Regions from separate parts of the Vallitalea guaymasensis genome, predicted to be linked through region 1. Evidence: a T-box and tRNA genes for the amino acid it is inferred to sense, from the RefSeq annotation. Region 1 holds a T-box; the other holds one or more tRNA genes.

The links. A T-box is a leader RNA that pairs with one kind of tRNA and senses whether it is charged. The one in region 1 lies ahead of pheS (phenylalanine--tRNA ligase subunit alpha), so its partner is inferred to be a tRNA-Phe.
Region 2: it encodes a tRNA-Phe, which carries the amino acid that the T-box ahead of pheS (phenylalanine--tRNA ligase subunit alpha) is inferred to sense. The anticodon was not compared.

Annotation. Positions count from the first base shown of each region.
Region 1 covers NZ_CP058561.1:4,272,437-4,275,834, reverse strand. The annotation lists gene pheT (phenylalanine--tRNA ligase subunit beta) at 1-843, opposite strand, end outside; gene pheS (phenylalanine--tRNA ligase subunit alpha) at 972-1,991, opposite strand; T-box leader at 2,064-2,321, opposite strand; gene HYG85_RS18285 (sensor histidine kinase) at 2,640-3,398, opposite strand, start outside.
Region 2 covers NZ_CP058561.1:2,466,768-2,470,165, reverse strand. The annotation lists gene HYG85_RS10870 (aminotransferase class I/II-fold pyridoxal phosphate-dependent enzyme) at 1-999, opposite strand, end outside; tRNA gene HYG85_RS10865 (tRNA-Lys) at 1,214-1,287, opposite strand; tRNA gene HYG85_RS10860 (tRNA-Phe) at 1,307-1,382, opposite strand; tRNA gene HYG85_RS10855 (tRNA-Met) at 1,387-1,463, opposite strand; tRNA gene HYG85_RS10850 (tRNA-Tyr) at 1,499-1,580, opposite strand; tRNA gene HYG85_RS10845 (tRNA-Thr) at 1,587-1,659, opposite strand; tRNA gene HYG85_RS10840 (tRNA-Val) at 1,820-1,892, opposite strand; tRNA gene HYG85_RS10835 (tRNA-Asp) at 1,934-2,008, opposite strand; rRNA gene HYG85_RS10830 (23S ribosomal RNA) at 2,139-3,398, opposite strand, start outside.

The DNA of each region.
Region 1 (3,398 bases):
TCCTTCTAGTTTATCTAAATCGTATGCATGCATAGGCTGACCAAATTCCATCATAACAAAATTAGTTATATCAACGATATTGTTTATTGGTCTAACACCACATGATAATAATCTCTTTTTTAACCACCATGGTGATGGCTCTATCTTAAGATTCTTAACTACTCTACCTGCAAATCTAGCACATAGGTCTTCATCTTCTATCTCTATTTTTATATAATCATTGGCATTACCTTCAACTTCATCAACTTTAATCTCAGGATACTTGAAATCTTTACCGAAAGTCGCTGCTGCTTCACGGCCAATACCTACAATACTGAAACAGTCAGGACGGTTAGATGTAATTTCATACTCTACTACAATATCATCCAATCCAAATATACTCTTAACATCCATTCCTAATTCATATTCTTTATCAAATATATAGATACCATGTTCTGGTGCTTCTGGGAAATCTTCTCTCATCAAACCAAGTTCTTCAACAGAACACATCATTCCATTAGATGGGATTCCTCTTAGTTTCCCTTTTTTGATCTTAATATCATCTGGTAATGTAGAACCAACAAGAGCTATTGGCACATAATCTCCTTCACTGATATTATTAGCTCCAGTAACAATCTGTATAGGCTCTTCTTCACCTACATTAACTTGTGTTACAACTAGCTTATCAGCATCTGGATGTTTTTCAATCTTTAATATTTTCCCAACTACTACCTTACTAATTTCTTTTCCTAATTCTTCATAACCTTCTACCTTAGAACCTGACATAGTCATGCCGTCCATAAAAGTATCTATATCACAATCAATTTCTACGTAGTCATTCAACCACTGCATAGGTACGTTCATTTTTACACCTTCCTTATAAATTCTAAACGGATATCACCGTCACATCTATTTTAATTAAACTCTGAGTCATTTTTCACTTAATTTTATAAGTTAATATCTATCATTACTAAGATTCATTACAGCCTTAATTAGAACTGTGATAAAAATCTCACATCATTTTCATAGAACAATCGAATATCTTTGATACCATATCTCAACATGGTAATACGTTCAAGTCCCATACCAAAAGCAAATCCACTATATTCTTTTGGATCGATTCCAACCATTTCAAGCACTTTTGGATGAACCATACCACAACCAAGTATTTCTATCCAACCTGAACCTTTACATACACGACAACCTTCTCCTCCACACATTACACAAGATACATCAACCTCTGCACTAGGCTCTGTGAATGGGAAATGATGAGGTCTGAATTTTACTCTAACCTTTTCTCCATAAAGTTCTTTTACAAAAACTTCTAAAGCACCTTTTAAATCTGCCATAGTAATGTTCTTATCAATTACCAATCCTTCAATTTGATTGAAAACTGGTGAGTGAGATGCATCAACTTCATCTGAACGATAAACTCTACCAGGAGCCATTATACGAATTGGTGGTTTATTATTTTCCATAACTCTAATCTGCACTGGAGAAGTCTGTGTTCTAAGAACAACTTCTTTATTTATATAAAAAGTATCCTGCTCATCTTTTGCTGGATGATTTTCAGGAATGTTAAGAGCTTCAAAATTATAATAATCCTTTTCAACCTCAGGACCTTCAGCAATCTCATAACCCATTCCCATGAAAATGTCTTTTATATCATCAAGAACAATATTCATTGGATGTCTATGACCCATAACAACCTTCTTAGCTGGCATGGTAACATCAATAACTTCTTCTTTTAATTGTTTCTCTCTTTGTTTCTTAGCTAAACTACCTTTAGCATCCTCTAATTTTTCCTCTATTAGATTCCTGACCTCATTAGCCAACTGTCCAATAACCGGTCTTTCTTCCTTAGTCAAATCTTTCATACCTCTTAAAACACTTGTTAACTCTCCTTTTTTACCTAAGATGTTAACTCTAATGTCATTAAGGACTTTCAAGTCTACTGCTTCATTAATACTTTTTAAAGCTTCTTCTTTTATAGCCTGTAACTTTTCTTTCATGCTATATACTCCTTTCAAACCTTTTATTAAAATAGGTAAAACTATAATGCGCAATAAAAAAACTCCATCCCTCCAAGGGACCGAGCAAACTTCGGTGGTACCACCCTAATTTCAATAGGCAAACTACACTAAGCCTAATTAGACACTCAACTAACGTAACGCGCTCAACGTTATCTCCTACTTATATCCTATCAAAGATCATCCATGTTCAGAAATACAGCTCAAGTGGGAAATTCACCAGATATCAGAACTTAAAAGTGCTTTCAGCCAACGACACTTTCTCTCTAAAAGTAAAATACCTACCTACTTATACACTATCATAGCCTTTATTTAATATTCATATTAATAATTTACTTCCTATTTTATCATATTCCTAATATGTGTCAAGGGCTTTCTACAAAAAAACAAGATACACCACTATAAAAAAATACATGGATGGCTCCGTCAAAGTAGTCCTATCCGAAAAGAAAATCAGCTCTTAATATATTTTTCATCCTTCCTAGTTGACTAACCAAAGGTGTATATAGGTGGTTTAACGCAGACCGATCGCTTCCCAGAGTAAGGCAAGTTAAACCACCTATATACACCTTGCCCCAGCCAAATCATTCCACCAACTTTCACTAACTAACTAATTTTTAATATAATCCGCTACCTCAAAAAATATTCCCCCACCTTACTAACATGAATCCTAACCAAAGTATAAACATTAGACTTAGACTCAATAGTAATCTTATGGCCCAACTTCCTAGCTAATTTCCTAGACAAATACAACCCCATCCCTGTAGACTTCTCAAAATACCTACCATTAAATCCAGTAAAACCTCTCTCAAAAACCCTCCTAAGATCTTCAATCTTAATACCTACTCCATTATCCCTAATAAGCAATCTATATTCCCTATCATCTTCATAAGTACTAATATCAATCCTACCATCACTCTTATCAGTATACTTCAACGCATTAGAAAGCAATTGCTCCAATATGAATCCAAACCATTTTTTATCCGTATAAACACAGATATTATCATCAATATCCACCGTCAAAGCAATCTTCTTACCAATAAATGTCTTAGCAAACTTCTTGATGGACTGTTTTACCAGCTTATTAAGATTATATTCCCTAATCAGATAATCCTTAGAAAAACTCATACTTCTAGAATAATACAAAGTCTGTTCAACATATCTCTCAATCTTATCTATCTCATTCTCAATACTGACCAAAGTATCTTTCGTATTCTCTTCATGACTCTCAATAAGTAATCTACTAGCAGCAATAGGTATTTTAACCGCATGAACCCAAGAAGTTATAAAATCATAATACTCATCATTATCCTTATCCAGCATTTCCTTAGAAGTATTAACCGTCCTAAAAAACTCATTAAACAACTTGAAATAAATCCTCTTAATATA
Region 2 (3,398 bases), 1.8 Mb from region 1:
AAGTATTTCATCAAGTTGTGCCCCTGTAATATCAGCACTTGTACAATCTATAACTATTTTAGAGTAATCCATGGCTGCTATTTCCTTGCTGCCAATTATTTCATTATCTATAAGCTGTAAATTCTTTAACTGAGCCTTTAATCTATGTCTGCAATTTTTTAATTGTTTAACATATGCATTGAATAATTTATTACCTCTTGTGTCAATTATATTTCTGCAGCTATCTAGACTATTCATTAGTACATATGAGGGGCTGCTGGTTTGAAAGATAGATAGAGCATTTTGTAATCTATTAGTATCTATCCTATCATTTTTGATATGCAACATAGCGGTTTGAGTAATTGATGGTAGGGTTTTATGGGCACTCTGAATAACTATATCTGCACCTTGTTGTAATGAAGTTTCTGGAAAATAATTGTGGAATCTAAAATGTGAACCATGGGCTTCATCAACCATTAATATCTTATTATATTTATGGGTTATTTTTGATATTGCGGCTATATTGGATACATAACCTTCATAAGTAGGACTTGTAATAATTATCATCTTAATATGAGAGTTATTCTTGATTTTTTCTTCAATCTCTGTTGGATTAATTCCACCAATAAGACCGTTTTCTAGTACTTTGGGGTAAATATATATGGGTACCAAATTATTTATTAATATAGCATTATAAACGGATTTATGACTATTCCTTGCAATCAATACTTGGTCTTTTTCTTTACATATTGAAGTTATGGCAGAAATAATACCTCCAGTACTACCATTTACTAAGAAATAAGTTTTATCTGCACCAAAAGTCTTTGCTGCTTTTACTTGGGCTTCATATATTATACCAGAAGGATCATGCAAATTATCTGTTCCTCTTACTTCTGTAACATCTATCTTAGCTATATTTTTTAGCTTAAATTTTCTACCTAATTTATGTCCTGGCATATGAAAAGGATAAATTTTCTTCTTATATTCCATAAGGTGATTATAGAGTGTTTTTTCTTTCATTCAAATTCTCCTATCCATTCAGTAAAGGATTTTTATACTTATTTATCTTATCAACAGAAACAATCGGATTCATATAAGATTGTTAACAGTTTTATGTTTTTCATATAGAATCTGTTGATAACATTTATTTTATTTTATAGTAATTATTCTTATATTATATTAGACTATTTCATTATACTAAAAAATCGTCTATAAATATAGACGATTTCTTAAGTGAGCCACCCGGGACTCGAACCCGGGACACCTGGATTAAAAGTCCAGTGCTCTAGCCGACTGAGCTAGTGGCCCAAATTTTATAAAGTTTTTATGGTGCCCAGAGGCGGAATCGAACCACCGACACGAGGATTTTCAGTCCTCTGCTCTACCGACTGAGCTATCTGGGCATATTGGTTGCGGAGAAAGGATTTGAACCTCTGACCTTCGGGTTATGAGCCCGACGAGCTACCAGACTGCTCCACTCCGCGTTAACATTAACAGTACTTATATTACTATTAATTAGTGGAGGGAGAAGGATTCGAACCTTCGAAGGCGGAGCCAACAGATTTACAGTCTGCCCCCTTTGGCCACTCGGGAACCCCTCCATTGCAAGCCGACGATCGGACTTGAACCGATAACCTGCTGATTACAAGTCAGCTGCTCTGCCAATTGAGCCACGTCGGCGCATATTTATTTTCATCCACTTTATAATATTTTTTGTTATTCTTATAAAAATTATTCTATTATAATCTTTATAATATGTAAATACTAATGGATTATTTGCTTTATGCACGTTACCGTGCTATATAAAATTCCTAACTTATTGTAAAGGAATTTGATTTAGTGGGCGCAACAGGGCTCGAACCTGTGACCCCCTGCTTGTAAGGCAGGTGCTCTCCCAGCTGAGCTATGCGCCCTGGGAATAAATATTATATAAATCTATTAGTTTTACAACTAACGACCCAGAAGGGACTCGAACCCTCGACCTCCGGCGTGACAGGCCGGCGTTCTAAACCAACTGAACCACTGGGCCACATTTATAAACATTCAAAACAACACATTGTCATCAACAAATCATCTTTATCAACCTTTGCAAAGCTACATAACTTATATATCTTAACTCTTAGCTTAACTACCATACACTCAAATCTCTTTGATGTACTTAGGTCAAGCCCTCGACCTATTAGTATCGGTCAGCTGAACATGTTACCATGCTTACACCTCCGACCTATCAACCTTGTAGTCTTCAAGGGGTCTTACTACCTTTCGGTATGGGATATCTTATCTTGAGGGGGGCTTCACGCTTAGATGCCTTCAGCGTTTATCCCTTCCAAACTTGGCTACTCTGCTATGCACTTGGTAATACAACAGATACACCAGCGGTTCGTCCATCCCGGTCCTCTCGTACTAAGGACAGCTCCTCTCAAATATCCTGCGCCCACGACGGATAGGGACCGAACTGTCTCACGACGTTCTGAACCCAGCTCGCGTACCGCTTTAATGGGCGAACAGCCCAACCCTTGGGACCTACTTCAGCCCCAGGATGCGATGAGCCGACATCGAGGTGCCAAACCACTCCGTCGATGTGAACTCTTGGGAGTGATAAGCCTGTTATCCCCGGGGTAGCTTTTATCCGTTGAGCGATGGCAATCCCACTTTCATACCACCGGATCACTAAGTCCTACTTTCGTACCTGCTCCACCCGTCGGTGTCACAGTCAAGCCATCTTCTGCCTTTGCACTCTTCGAATGGTTTCCAACCATTCTGAGATGACCTTTGAGCGCCTCCGATACCTTTTCGGAGGCGACCGCCCCAGTCAAACTCCCCACCTGACATTGTCCCTACACCAGTTTATGGTGCCAGGTTAGAAATCCAGTACTACAAGGGAGGTATCCCAACATCGACTCCACAAAGACTGGCGTCCTTGCTTCAAAGTCTCCCTCCTATCCTGTACATGTAATACCGAATCCCAGTATCAAGCTGGAGTAAAGCTCCACGGGGTCTTTCCGTCCTGTCGCGGGTAACCAGCATCTTCACTGGTACTACAATTTCACCGGGCGCGTTGTCGAGACAGTGCCCAAATCGTTACGCCTTTCGTGCGGGTCGGAACTTACCCGACAAGGAATTTCGCTACCTTAGGACCGTTATAGTTACGGCCGCCGTTTACTGGGGCTTAAATTCAGAGCTTCGCTTGCGCTAACCCCTCCTCTTAACCTTCCAGCACCGGGCAGGCGTCAGCCCCTATACTTCACCTTTCGGTTTTGCAGAGACCTGTGTTTTTGCTAAACAGTCGCTTGGGCCTATTCTCTGCGGCCTCTATAAAGAGGCACTCCTTATCCCTAAGTTACGGAGTCATTTTGCCGAGTTCCTTAACAACGCTTCTCCCGTCGGCCTTAGGATTCTCTCCTCATCTACCTGTGTCG